2 regions of the Streptomyces sp. NPDC021100 genome follow, and region 1 is predicted to be linked to the other one. Evidence: riboswitches for the same ligand, from Rfam matches in the RefSeq annotation. Region 1 holds a riboswitch; the other holds the start of a gene.

Region 1 (7,124 bases):
GCTGTCGACGCCGTACCAGCCGCGCCTGCTGACCGTGCCCGGCCTCTACATGCTCACCTTGTGGCTGCACGGCGACATCACGGCCGACGCGGAGTCCGGCCTGCCCGCCCCCGGCGACCTCCTGGTGCCGCTCGCCCCCGCGCCGCCCGGCATCGCCGCCCACCGCCCGCACCGCTTCGCCGACCTGCTGCCGGTCCTCACCCTCCGGCTGACCCCGTCCCACCTCACGGCACCGATGCTGAAGACCGCCTGACACGTCCCGACGGCGCCCCGCGACCCCTTCGGCCGCGGGGCGCCGCGTAGTTTCCGCCCCTCCCGCCCCTCGTGCACCCTCTGTCACCCCATGTCACCCACATGGCTCAGCGCGCGGAGCTCGACCCGAACCGACCGAAGGAGCAGACTTGTTGACAGCAACCGTCCGCATGGGTGACGCGTCTTCCTCCACAGCGGACCGCTGCTACGAAATCCCTGCGGAATCACGCCCGTAGGGCAACACTGGGACCGACAGACCACATCGTCACGGGGGGCGGCATGACCACCGCATCGAGCCGCAGCACAGCGACAGCAGCAGAGACATCCCAGCGAAAGAACCCTCCCATGTGCCAGCACCATCCCGCGTGCCCGTCAGCCGATTCCGCCGACCGGGAAGCCGCCCACCTCGTGGCGCACTTCCCCCAGCAGGGCTGGAGCCTGCTGTGCAACGGCGTCCTCTGCTTCGAGGACACCGGCGAACTGCTGCCGGACGGGCAGATCATCGCCCCGCACCGGCCGCTCGGCGCCGAGCATGTGGTGACGGCGGCCTGACGTACCACGTACGACGCGACGAAAGGGCCGGCCCGGCGTTCCCGCCGGACCGGCCCTCCCCGTGTGACGGGCCTGCCGCCTAGCCCTCGTACTCGTCCAGCGGCGGGCAGGAGCAGACGAGGTTGCGGTCACCGAACGCACCGTCGACCCGGCGCACCGGCGGCCAGTACTTGTCGGCCGCGGAGACGCCGCCCGGGAAGACCGCCGTCTCCCGGTCGTACGGGCGCTCCCACGCACCGGCGATCGACGCGGCGGTGTGCGGGGCGTTGCGCAGCGGGTTGTCGTCCTTGTCCCACTCGCCGGAGCCGACCTTCTCGATCTCCGCGCGGATCGCGATCATCGCCTCGCAGAACCGGTCGAGTTCGCCCAGGTCCTCGCTCTCGGTGGGCTCGATCATCAGTGTGCCGGCCACCGGGAACGACATCGTCGGCGCATGGAAGCCGTAGTCGATCAGGCGCTTGGCGACGTCGTCGACGGTGACGCCGGTGGCCTTGGTGAGCGGCCGGAGGTCGACGATGCACTCGTGGGCGACGAGGCCGTTGGGACCGGTGTAGAGCACCGGGTAGTGCGGCTCCAGGCGCTTGGCGATGTAGTTGGCGCTCAGCACCGCGACCTGGGTCGCGGCCTTGAGGCCCTCGCCGCCCATCAGCCGGACGTACGCCCAGGAGATCGGCAGGATGCCGGCCGAGCCCCACGGCGCGGCCGAGATCGGGCCGACCCCGGTCTCCGGGCCCGCGGCGGGCTGGAGCGGGTGGTTGGGCAGGTACGGCGCGAGGTGCGCGCGGACGGCGACGGGGCCGACGCCCGGACCGCCGCCGCCGTGCGGGATGCAGAAGGTCTTGTGCAGGTTCAGGTGCGAGACGTCGCCCCCGAACTCGCCCGGCTTCGCCACCCCCACCAGGGCGTTGAGGTTGGCGCCGTCCACGTACACCTGGCCGCCCGCCTCGTGGACGAGGGCACAGATCTCGCTGATGTGCTCCTCGAACACGCCGTGCGTGGACGGGTAGGTGACCATGAGGACGGCCAGCTCGTCGCGGTGCTTCTCGATCTTGCCGCGCAGGTCGTCGGCGTCGACCTCGCCGTCCTCGCCCGTCTTCACCACGACGACGCGCATGCCGGCCATCACGGCGCTGGCCGCGTTGGTGCCGTGCGCGGAGGACGGGATGAGGCACACGGTCCGCTGCTCGTCGCCGTTGGCACGGTGGTAGGCGCGGACGGCCAGCAGACCGGCCAGCTCGCCCTGCGAACCGGCGTTGGGCTGGAGCGAGACCTTGTCGTAGCCGGTGACCTCGGCCAGCCGCTCCTCCAGCTCGCGGATGAGCGTGAGGTAGCCCTCGGCCTGCTCCGCCGGGGCGAACGGGTGCAGCGCGCCGAACTCCGGCCAGGTGACCGGCTCCATCTCGGTCGTCGCGTTGAGCTTCATGGTGCAGGAGCCCAGCGGGATCATGCCCCGGTCCAGCGCGTAGTCCCGGTCGGCGAGGCGGCGCAGGTAGCGCAGCATCGCGGTCTCGGAGCGGTGCTGGTGGAAGACCGGGTGGGCGAGGAAGCCGGAGCCTCGCAGCAGCCCCTCGGGGAGCGCGTCGGCGGTGCCGGCGTCCAGCGCCTCGACGTCGGCGGTCACCCCGAACGCGGCCCAGACGGCGGCCAGGTGCTCGCGGGTGGTGGTCTCGTCGCAGGCGATGCCGACGGTGTCGGCGTCCGTCCGGCGCAGGTTGACGCCCTGCTCCAGGGCGGCGGCGACGATCTCGTCCGCCCGGCCCGGCACCCGCGCGGTGACGGTGTCGAAGTACGCGCCGTGCACGACCTCGACGCCGCCGGCCCGCAGGCCCTCGGCGAGCAGCGTGGCGTACCGGTGCACACGGCGGGCGATGCCGGTGAGCCCGTCGGGCCCGTGGTACACGGCGTACATCCCGGCCATGACGGCGAGGAGCACCTGCGCGGTGCAGATGTTGCTGGTGGCCTTCTCGCGGCGGATGTGCTGCTCGCGGGTCTGGAGGGCCAGGCGGTACGCCTTGTCGCCGTCCGCGTCGACGGAGACGCCGACGAGGCGGCCGGGCAGGCTGCGCGCGAACTGCTCGCGGACGGCCATGTAACCGGCGTGCGGCCCGCCGAAGCCCATCGGCACGCCGAACCGCTGGCTGGTGCCGACGGCGATGTCGGCGCCCAGCTCGCCGGGCGGGGTGAGCAGCGTCAGCGCCAGCAGGTCGGCGGCGACGGTGACGATCGCACCCAGCTCGTGCGCCCGCTCGATGACCGGCCGCAGGTCGCGGACGGCACCGGAGGCGCCCGGGTACTGGAGCAGCACGCCGAAGACGCCGCGCTCGGCGATCTCGTCCGGGATGCCGGCGGAGAGGTCGGCGACGACGACCTCGACGCCGGTCGGCTCGGCGCGGGTCTCGATGACGGCCACGGTCTGCGGCAGGGCGTCGGCGTCGACGAGGAACACCCCGTCCTTGACCTTGCCCACGCGCCGCGAGAGCGCCATCGCCTCGGCGGCGGCGGTGCCCTCGTCGAGCAGGGACGCGCCGGAGGTGGGCAGCCCGGTGAGGTCGGCGACGACGGTCTGGAAGTTGAGCAGGGCCTCCAGGCGGCCCTGGGAGATCTCCGGCTGGTACGGGGTGTACGCCGTGTACCAGGCCGGGTTCTCCATGACGTTGCGGAGGATCACCGGCGGGGTGAACGTGCCGTGGTAGCCGAGTCCGATCATGGGCACGAGCACCTGGTTGCGGTCCGCGAGACCGCGCAGCTCGGCGATCACCTCGGCCTCGCCGCGGGGCGCGGGCAGCCGGAGCGCCTCGGCGCTCTTGATCACGTCCGGCACGGCGGCGGCGGTGAGTTCGTCCAGCGAGCCGAAGCCGACATGGGCGAGCATCTTCGCCTGCGCCCCGCTGTCGGGGCCTATGTGGCGGCCGGCGAAGGGAGTGCCGCGCTCCAGGTCGGAGAGGGCGATGCGGTGGGCGGTCATCTGCGGGGGCCTCCTGGTCATTGCGACCTGCGAGGGGTACCACGGCGCGGGTACCCGGACGGCCTCCCCCTCTGTCATCTCGACCTGAGAGCTTCACCGGGTCCTGGTGACGCGACCCGGCTTTCACCGTCGGTGAGGAGGGGCTCGGCATGGTGCCCGGTCCGGTGCCCGCCCTGCTTTCCAGAGTGACCTCGTCCGCGCGGTACGGGTGCCTGAGAGATTCCGGGGAGGATTTGCTCCTTCGGCGCCCCCGTCGGACCCGTCGAGGCGGATGCCTCTCCGGCTCCTGGAGGACTCTCCCGCGCGGGGTCCACAGCCAATCGCCAGCCTACCAGCGGCGATGCCGACGACGGATCTCCCGGCCGGTGCTTTTCCGCGGGCTCCCCCATTACTCCTGATTGGCGGCTTATCTCGCCTCCCGAGGGTTTTTCCGGGCTTTGCGAGAGGTCTCCCGGGGAAACCAGGGGACAGAGAGGGGACAGAAGTGACTCCCGGGAGGACAGATGCAGTCGGATATCGATCCTCGGACCCTGATCGGCCGTAAAGCGTACGACCGCGACGGCGCGAAGATCGGCACGGTGGACGAGGTCTACCTCGACGACGCCACCGGCGAACCCGAGTGGGCGGCCGTACGCACCGGCCTCTTCGGCCGCGACGCCTTCGTCCCCCTGGAACCGAGCGAGGTCGTCGACGAGTCCCTGCGCATCCCCTACGACCGCACCCTCATCAGAACCGCCCCCGACCTGGGAGTGGGCCGCCATCTCTCCCCCGAACAGGAACTCCGCCTCTACCACCACTACCGCATGCCCTTGCCGGGCCCGGACACGCCGGCGCCCGGGACGGGCGGGCGGGAGCGGGACGCCGACCGCTGAACCGCGAGGGTGCCCGCAGAGGCGGTGGGGTGCCCCGGTCCCGCCCTTTCACCGTTTCCTGGGGCTGCGCCCCAGACCCCGCTTGTCGCGGCTTCGCCGCTCGTCCTCAAACGCCGGACGGGCTGACTATCCAGCCCGTCCGACGTTTGAGGACAACCGCGCGGAGCGCGGTTTCGGGGGTGCGGGGGCTCGCCCCCGCAAGAAACGGTGAAAGGGCGGGATCGGGGCACCCCACCACGCCGGGCAGGACCGACACACTAGGACACCGACCCGCTCAAGCCCGCGACCGAACCGTCCCCTCCGCCGGTTCACCGGCGACCCGCCCCCGGGAGGCGCCCTCCCCCGAAGGCCGGATCAACGGCACCGGCTCGGCAGGCTCCAGCCCGGGCTCGTCGACGGCGAAGGTCCGCACCCGCCCAGGAGCCACCGACCACGGCTCCTCGAACCGCACGGTGACCCGCCCGAGCCCGCTCCCCTGCACCCACCCCCGCCCGAGCTCCCGATGCACCACGTCCAGCCCCGGCAGCCACCGCCGGGCCGGCGACGCGTCGTCGTCCGCCCTCGTCTCGGGCGCCCCCTCGGCATCCGTCAGCCCTCCCTCGTCCGCGGCCGCCCCCGCGGCCTCAGCGGCCCGCGCCTGCGCGAACAGATCCTCCTGCGTGTAATCGGCGAGCCCGCTCACCCCCACCCCCAGCAACCGCACCCCCGCCGTCGTATCAACCCCCTCCAGCAACCGGGCGGCCGCCTCCCGGACCACCGCGGGATCGTCCGTCGGCCCCCGGAGCGTCTCGGAGCGCGTCAGCGTCGAGAAGTCGTACCGCCGCACCTTGATGACGACCGTCCGCCCCGACCGCCCGGCCGCGCGCAGCCGCCGGACGCAGCGGTCGGCGAGGCGAGCGAGCTCCAGCTGCACACGCGTCCGGTCGGTCAGGTCCTCGGCGAAGGTGTCCTCCACGGAAACGGACTTCGCGTCCCGCTCGGCCACGACGGGCCGGTCGTCATGGCCGGTCGCCAGGGCGTGGAGCCCGGCCCCGTGCGCCTTGCCCAGCAGCCGCACCAACTCCGCCTCCCCCGCCTCGGCCGTCTCCGCCACCGTGTGGATGCCCGCGCGCCGCAGCGTCTCGGCGGTGGCGGGCCCGACGCCCGGGATCGTCCGCACCGGCAGGGGCCCCAGCAGCTCCAGCTCCGTGCCCGGCTCGATGACGACCAGCCCGTCCGGCTTCGCCTGCTCGGAGGCGATCTTGGCGAGCATCTTGGACCCGGCGAGCCCCACCGACCCGCTGACCCCCGTCGCCGCCAGGATGTCCCTGCGCAGGCGCTCCCCCACCGCCCGTACGGCCCCAGAGTCCGGCTCGACGCCGCCCGCCTCCAGGTCGACGAACGCCTCGTCGAGACTGAGCGGCTCCACCAGCGGCGACAGCTCGCCCAGCAGCCCCATGACCACGCCGCTCACCTGCTGGTACAGGCTGAAGCGCGGGGTCAGATAGGCCGCGTTGGGGCACAGCCGGCGGGCCTGGGCCGTGGCCATGGCCGAGTGCACCCCGAAGACCCGCGCCTCGTACGACGCGGTGGCCACCACACCGCGCGGACCGATGCCGCCCACGACGACCGGCTTTCCGCGCAGGCTGGGCTTGGCCGCCTGCTCCACCGAGGCGTAGAAGGCGTCCATGTCGAGATGCAGGATCGTCGGTGAACCTCTCACACCACGAATGGTCCCGCATACCACTGACAATCGCGCTGACGTGCGACGACGAGCCCGCCCGCGCCGCGTCACGCCCACACGAAAGCGGGCCCGGGGAGGAACCCCGAACCCGCTTCGTACCGCCTGGAGCCGCCCTCAGCCCGCCCGATTGCGCCGCCGCGCCAGCTCGTCCGCCGGATTGTGGCCGATCAGCGTCTCGCCGGTGTCCACCCGCTCCCCATGGAGCTGGGCGAGCGCGCTCTCGACGTCCCGCCAGACCACCCCGACGGCGATCCCGAAGACGCCCTGGCCCCCCTGGAGGAGCCCCACGACCTCGTCGGTGGACGCGCACTCGTAGACCGTCGCGCCGTCGCTCATCAGCGTCATCTGCGCGAGGTCGGCCATGCCGCGGGAGCGCAGGTGCCGGACGGCGGTGCGGATGTTCTGCAGCGAGACACCGGTGTCCAGCAGCCGCTTGACGATCTTGAGGACGACGACGTCCCGGAAGCTGTACAGCCGCTGGCTGCCGGACCCGTACGCGGGCCGGACGCTCGGCTCCACGAGCCCCGTGCGCGCCCAGTAGTCGAGCTGCCGGTAGGTGATGCCGGCCGCCGCGCAGGCGGTGGGCCCGCGGTAGCCGATGGTCTCCGCGGCGGGCGCCGCGCCGCCCTCGCCGTCCACGTCTCTCGAGCCGCCGGCCCGGGGCCCCCGCTGAGCGGTGACCGCCGCGCCGGGGACGGGAGTGCTCCCCGCTGTTCCCACGCCGCTCAGGCCGTGGGCGGGGGTACCGCCCGCACCGTTC
Region 2 (7,124 bases), on a different contig from region 1:
TCGTCGTCGGGGAGGTCGAGCTCCACGCCGACGAACAGCTCCGGCGGCCCGCCCTCGACGCTGGCCAGGGCGCGGCGGGCGGTGCGCACGGCGCGGGCGGCGGTGAACTCCAGTCCGGCGGCGGCGAGGAAGGCCGTGGGCTCGTCCTGCCAGTCGGGCTCGTGCAGCCGCACCCGGCCACCGGTGGGCTCGCCCTCCAGCCGCAGCCGGCCCGCCCGGCAGAGCTCGGCGACGGCGGCGGGCGGCAGCGGCGCACCGACCGTGCCCTCCGGGTTGACGACCAGGCCGACCTGCGGGGGCAGACCGCGGGCGAACTCCACGGCGGGGGCGACCGCGTAGGCCATGTGGTCGCCGACGACGCGGCGGAACTGCTCCTCGGAGCTGAACACCGGCACGAACGCGGCGCCGCCGAGCTCGATGGTGGGCAGGTCGAGGTCGCGGCTGTCGGGGCCGCCGCCCTTGGGCAGGGGTATCCAGACCTCGCTGCGGCCGAGCACCTCGACGACCCGCTCGCCGGTGCCGGGGACGCCCGCGCAGGCGGCGAGGGTCTCCTCCAGTTCATTGGCGGGCCAGCCGGGGACCTCGCCCCGGACCCGCTCGGTGCCGTGCAGCTCGGGGCCGCTCATCCGTTCTCCCCACGGTCTCGTCGCGCTCGCACCCGCACCTTAACGGCCGGCTCTCCGTCAGCGGGCGGGAGGGGGACGGCGGGCGGACGGGGCGGGCGGCGCGCGACGGGGACGGCGGGGGCGGTGGGCGGTCCCGAAAAGGACGGGGCGCAGGGGGCGGAGAGTGCTCCCGACGCGGAGGGAGCCGCGGGCGCTGCCGGCGCGGAGGGGGCGGCGGATGCTCCCGATGCGGGCGGGCCCGCGGACCGCCTCGGCGCGGCGGGAGCCACGGACGCTCCCACCGCGCCCCGCCCCTCGAAGGTGATCGTCCGCAGCGCCGCCGCGGCCGGGCGGTCGAGCAGGACCACGCTCGCCGCGCCCGCCGGCGGCCGGCCCGCTTCGGCCGCCGCGATCAGCCGCTCCATGGCGCGGCGGTGGCGCCCGAACGCGGCCCGGGAGACCGTCCGCCCCCGGGCCCGCTGCCCGGCGAGCGCGGTCCCGGGCTCGACGGCGAGCAGCAGGACGTGCAGCGAGGTGCCGCGCCGCCGCGCCTCGCGGGCCAGCAGCCGGCGGACCCAGCCGCGCTGTCCGCAGTCGTGCACGACGAGGCTCGCGCCGGAGCGCAGGGCGTGCCACAGGTGCGCGTAGTGCACGAGGCGCGCGAAGGGGCGGTAGGCGCCGTACGGGAGCCGTACGGGCAGCGCGCGCAACCGGCGCTCCAGGCGGGCCCGGGAGTCCTGCGAGTCGACGCTGCGGACGGGGTCGCCCCGGCCGTCGAGGGCGGCCACGGCCCGTCGGATCAGGGTGGACTTCCCGGCTCCGGGCAGGCCGGAGACGACCAGCAGGTCCCCGGCGCGGCAGCGCAGCTCCGCCCTGGGCGGCGCGGCCCCGCGCAGGTCACGCACCCGCGCCCCGGCGGCCCCCGTCGTCCGTGTCGTCCGCGCGGCATCCGCCGCCCCCCTCTGGACGCCCGTTCGCACCGCTCCCCCGTCCTCGTCCGCCGCACCGCGGCCCCGCCGCTCCGTCGCTCGGTGCTCACGGTGTACCCCACCCGCATACGGACGGAGTAAAGGAAAAGTAATCCAATGCGATGGGCTCCGAACGGTCCATCGCACGCCCGTACGTGCAATGATGTGCGCGCCAAGAGCACGACCACCTGCGTACACGCGCACCTGCGTACAACTGCATACCGGCCGCTCGAATCCGCGCGGGAGAGTCCCGGCCATGTGCCTGCCGCACCGCGGCACGCCGCATGCCGGGCGCCGAAGGAGCAAGTTCCTCCCTTGAATCTCTCAGGCCCCGTACCGCGCAGGGTGAGGCAGATCTGAAAAGCGGACCGCCCGGCGGTCCCACCCAAGGTGCAAGCCGCGTGCCCTCTCCGGGGGCTCCCGGTGAACCTCTCAGGTTCCGATGACAGATGGGGAGGCCGTCCTTCGACGTCCCCGCGTCCTCGCGACCGCTGCCCGGGAGCCTTGATCATGTCTGCCGCAGAGACCTCACAGCCCTCAGAGACCGCCGCCCCCCGTCGTACCGCGCTCGACGCGCTGCACCGCGCCCTGGGCGCGACGATGACCGACTTCGCCGGCTGGGACATGCCCCTCCGCTACGGGAGCGAGCGCGACGAGCACGTGGCCGTCCGCACCCGCGCCGGTCTGTTCGACCTCTCGCACATGGGCGAGATCACCCTTACGGGTCCGCAGGCCGGCCAGGCCCTGGACCACGCCCTGGTGGGCAACCTCTCCGCGCTGAAGCCCGGCCGCGCCCGCTACACGATGATCTGCGACGAGCGCGGCGGCATTCTGGACGACCTGATCGTCTACCGCCTCGCCGACGAGGAGTACATGGTCGTCGCCAACGCCTCCAACGCCCAGGTGGTGCTGGACGCCCTCACCGAGCGGGCCGCGGGCTTCGAGACCGAGGTGCGCGACGACCGCGAGAACTACGCGCTGCTCGCCGTCCAGGGCCCGGCCTCCCCCGCCATCCTCAAGTCGGTCACCGACGCCGACCTGGACGGCCTGAAGTACTACGCGGGCCTGCCCGGCACGGTCGCCGGCGTCCCGGCGCTGATCGCCCGCACCGGCTACACCGGCGAGGACGGCTTCGAGCTGTTCGTCGCCCCCGCCGACGCGGAGAAGCTGTGGCAGGCGCTCACCGAGGCGGGCGCGGACGCCGGCCTGGTGCCCTGCGGCCTCTCCTGCCGGGACACGCTCCGCCTGGAGGCGGGCATGCCGCTGTACGGGCACGAGCTGACCACCGCGACCACGCCGTTCGACGCCGGGCTCGGCCGCGTCGTCAAGTTCGACAAGCCCGGCGACTTCGTCGGCCGCGCGGCGCTGGAGGCCGCCGCCGAGCGCGCCGCGGACGCCCCGCCGCGCAAGCTGGTGGGCCTGGTGGCGACCGGGCGGCGGGTGCCGCGGGCCGGCTACCCGGTGGTGGACGCCGCCTCCGGCGCGGTCGTCGGCGAGGTCACCTCCGGCGCCCCCTCCCCCACGCTCGGCAAGCCGATCGCCATCGCCTACGTGGACGCGGCCCACGCCGCGCCCGGCACGGCCGGGGTCGCGGTGGACATCCGCGGCAGCCACGAGCCGTACGAGGTCGTCGCCCTGCCGTTCTACAAGCGGGAGCGCTGAGCCCGCCCGGCGTCCCCCGCCGTCCTCCGTCTCACCTGTCAAGACCCTTTGCACGAGCACCCACCCGCGTACAGGAGAATCAACCCATGAGCAACCCCCAGCACCTCCGCTACACCAAGGAGCACGAGTGGCTGTCGGCCACGGATGAGAACGGTGTGGCGACGGTGGGTATCACCGAGTTCGCCGCCAACGCGCTCGGTGACGTCGTCTACGCCCAGCTCCCGGCCGTCGGCGACACCATCACCGCGGGCGAGACCTGCGGTGAGCTGGAGTCCACCAAGTCGGTCAGCGACCTCTTCGCCCCCGTCACGGGCGAGGTCGTCGAGGCCAACCAGGACGTCGTGGACGACCCCTCGCTGGTGAACTCCGCCCCCTTCGAGGGCGGCTGGCTGTTCAAGGTGAAGATCACGGACGAGCCGGCGGAGCTGCTGACCGCCGACGCGTACACGGACTTCGCCGGCTGACCCCGCGTTCCGCCTTCCCCCGGCCCCTCCCGGCCCCTCCCGCCAGGAAGAACTCATGTCGCTTCTGAACAGCTCCCTCCATGAGCTCGACCCCGACGTCGCCGCCGCTGTCGACGCCGAACTCCACCGTCAGCAGTCCACGCTCGAAATGATCGCCTCGGAGAACTTCGCTCCGGTCGCGGTCATGGAGGCCCAGGGCTCGGTCCTCACCAACAAGTACGCCGAGGGCTACCCGGGCCGCCGCTACTACGGCGGCTGCGAGCACGTCGATGTCGTCGAGCAGATCGCCATCGACCGGATCAAGGCGCTGTTCGGCGCCGAGGCCGCCAACGTGCAGCCGCACTCGGGCGCCCAGGCCAACGCCGCGGCGATGTTCGCGCTGCTGAAGCCGGGCGACACCATCCTGGGTCTGAACCTCGCCCACGGCGGGCACCTGACCCACGGCATGAAGATCAACTTCTCGGGCAAGCTCTACAACGTGGTCGCCTACCACGTCGACGAGCAGACCAACCTGGTCGACATGGAGGAGGTCGAGCGCCTCGCCAAGGAGCACCGCCCCAAGCTGATCGTCGCCGGCTGGTCCGCCTACCCGCGCCAGCTGGACTTCGCGGCCTTCCGCCGGATCGCCGACGAGGTCGGCGCGTACCTGATGGTCGACATGGCCCACTTCGCGGGCCTGGTCGCCGCCGGGCTGCACCCCTCCCCGGTGCCGCACGCGCACGTCGTCACCACCACCACGCACAAGACCCTCGGCGGTCCGCGCGGCGGTGTGATCCTCTCCACGGCCGAACTCGCCAAGAAGATCAACTCGGCGGTCTTCCCCGGTCAGCAGGGCGGCCCGCTGGAGCACGTGATCGCGGCCAAGGCGGTCTCCTTCAAGGTCGCGGCGAGCGAGGAGTTCAAGGAGCGCCAGCAGCGCACGCTGGAGGGCGCGAAGATCCTGGCCGAGCGCCTGGTGCAGGACGACGTCAAGGAGCACGGCGTCTCCGTCCTGTCCGGCGGCACGGACGTGCACCTGGTCCTCGTCGACCTGCGCCACTCCCAGCTGGACGGCCAGCAGGCCGAGGACCGCCTCCACGAGGTCGGCATCACGGTCAACCGCAACGCCGTCCCGAACGACCCGCGCCCCCCGATGGTCACCTCGGGCCTGCGGATCGGCACCCCGGCGCTGGCCACCCGCGGCTTCACCACCGAGGACTTCCGCGAGGTCGCGGACGTCATCGCGGAGGCCCTGAAGCCCGAGTACGACGCCCCGGCGCTGCGCGCCCGCGTCACCGCGCTGGCGGACAAGCACCCGCTGTACCCCGGCCTGAAGTAGGACCGGACCTCCGGTTTTACCGGGATGTACGGGGCATCGCGCACACTGGTGGTGAGCGCGGTGCCCCGCACCACGTCGTACCGCTGTACCAATTCTTGTACCACCCCCGACCCAAGGAGCTGCCACCGTGGCCATCTCCGTCTTCGATCTCTTCTCGATCGGCATAGGCCCGTCCAGCTCCCACACGGTCGGCCCGATGCGCGCCGCCCGGATGTTCGTGGGCCGCCTGAAGAAGGACGGCCTGCTCGCCCAGACCGCCTCGGTGCGCGCGGAGCTCTTCGGCTCCCTCGGCGCCACCGGGCACGGCCACGGGACGCCCAAGGCCGTCCTGCTCGGCCTGGAGGGCCACTCGCCGCGCACCGTCGACGTCGAGATCGCCGATGACGAGGTGGAGCGCATCCGCACCACCAAGCGCCTGCGCCTCCTCGGCACCGAGATCGGCTCGGCCCACGAGATCGACTTCGACGCCTCCACCCAGCTGATCCTGCACCGCCGCCGCGCCCTGCCGTACCACGCCAACGGCATGACCCTCTTCGCCTACGACGAGAGCGGCGCGCCCCTGCTGGAGAAGACCTACTACTCGGTCGGCGGCGGCTTCGTGGTGGACGAGGACGCGGTCGGCGCGGACCGGATCGTCCCCGACGACACCGTCCTGAAGTTCCCCTTCCGCACCGGCGACGAGCTGCTGCGGATGTCCCGCGAGTCCGGCCTGTCGATCTCCGCGATGATGATGGAGAACGAGAAGGCCTGGCGCACCGAGGACGAGATCCGGGCCGGCCTGCTGGAGATCTGGCGCGTCATGCAGGCGTGCGTCAGCCGCGGCATGTCCCGCGAGGGCATCCTCCCCGGCGGCCTCAAGGTCCGCCGCCGCGCCGCCAGCACCGCCCGCCAGCTGCGCGCCGAGGGCGACCCGCAGGCCCGCGCGATGGAGTGGATCACCGTCTACGCGATGGCGGTCAACGAGGAGAACGCGGCCGGCGGCCGCGTCGTCACCGCCCCCACCAACGGCGCCGCCGGCATCATCCCGGCGGTCCTGCACTACTACATGAACTTCGTGCCCGGCGCGGACGAGGAGGGCGTCGTCCGCTTCCTGCTCGCCGCGGGCGCGATCGGCATGCTCTTCAAGGAGAACGCCTCCATCTCCGGCGCCGAGGTCGGCTGCCAGGGCGAGGTCGGCTCGGCCTGCTCCATGGCCTCCGGCGGCCTCGCCGAGGTCATGGGCGGCTCCCCCGAGCAGGTCGAGAACGCGGCCGAGATCGGCATGGAGCACAACCTCGGCCTCACCTGCGACCCGGTCGGCGGCCTGGTCCAGATCCCCTGCATCGAGCGCAACGGCATGGCCGCGGCGAAGGCCGTCACGGCGGCCCGCATGGCCCTGCGCGGCGACGGCCGGCACCACGTCTCCCTCGACAAGGTCATCAAGACCATGAAGGAGACCGGCGCCGACATGAAGGTCAAGTACAAGGAGACGGCCCGGGGCGGGCTGGCGGTCAACGTCATCGAGTGCTGAGCCCCTGACCTCGCGAGCGCCCCGCCCGGGCTCCCGGGCGGGGCCTCGCCGTTCAGGCGTGCGCCCGGCGGCCGGGCCGGGCCGTCCGTGCCGCCTCGACCGCCGCGGCCGAGACGTAGAGGGTGAGCGCCCGCCCGCCGTGGACCAGCTTGGCCGCCGCCCAGTGGAACGGGTTCACCCGCGCCGGCACGGCGGCGGCGTGGTCGTCCACCAGCCGCCCGACCCGCGCCAGGAGCGCCGGGTCGAGGCTCCCGCGCAGCCTGCCGTGCGGCTCCCGCCGCCGCGGGGCGTACCGGTCGAACGGCAGGTACAGCGTGGCGTCGTCCGGCCGCTCCCCGTCGCGCGAGGTCATGCTCCAGCACAGGGTCGGGCGTACCCCGGGCATGTCGAGCGGCTGCGATCCCGGCGGGGCCGTGTCCGTCACCAGAGCCGTCGCGGCGGCCGCCGCGGCGCGGCCCAACGGGGCGAGCCGGGCTTCGAGTTCGGCGGTGGAACGCTCCGCGACCGTCGTGTAGAACTTGATCCGGGCGTGCGGGGACGCGTCCGCGTCGAGCGCGAAGAAGGCCGGCATCAGATCGGCCATGCCCCGCGGGTCGT

Evidence for each region. Region 1 has a riboswitch for glycine ahead of gcvP (aminomethyl-transferring glycine dehydrogenase). Riboswitches for the same ligand answer to the same signal wherever they lie in the genome.
Region 2: linked by a shared signal. The riboswitch ahead of gcvT (glycine cleavage system aminomethyltransferase GcvT) and the one ahead of gcvP (aminomethyl-transferring glycine dehydrogenase) in region 1 are both predicted to bind glycine.

Annotation. Positions count from the first base shown of each region.
Region 1 covers NZ_JBIRQH010000030.1:72,038-79,161, forward strand. Annotated here, with positions in the region: gene ACH4PU_RS33995 (hypothetical protein) at 1-253, shown strand, start outside; gene ACH4PU_RS34000 (DUF5999 family protein) at 598-804, shown strand; gene gcvP (aminomethyl-transferring glycine dehydrogenase) at 884-3,769, opposite strand; glycine riboswitch at 3,960-4,081, opposite strand; gene ACH4PU_RS34010 (PRC-barrel domain-containing protein) at 4,273-4,641, shown strand; gene ACH4PU_RS34015 (DNA polymerase IV) at 4,916-6,343, opposite strand; gene ACH4PU_RS34020 (MerR family transcriptional regulator) at 6,479-7,124, opposite strand, start outside.
Region 2 covers NZ_JBIRQH010000001.1:232,300-239,423, forward strand. Annotated here, with positions in the region: gene ACH4PU_RS01100 (enhanced serine sensitivity protein SseB) at 1-626, opposite strand, end outside; gene ACH4PU_RS01105 (AAA family ATPase) at 623-1,510, opposite strand; glycine riboswitch at 1,804-1,922, shown strand; gene gcvT (glycine cleavage system aminomethyltransferase GcvT) at 2,084-3,235, shown strand; gene gcvH (glycine cleavage system protein GcvH) at 3,322-3,699, shown strand; gene glyA (serine hydroxymethyltransferase) at 3,755-5,017, shown strand; gene ACH4PU_RS01125 (L-serine ammonia-lyase) at 5,145-6,527, shown strand; gene ACH4PU_RS01130 (hypothetical protein) at 6,580-7,124, opposite strand, start outside.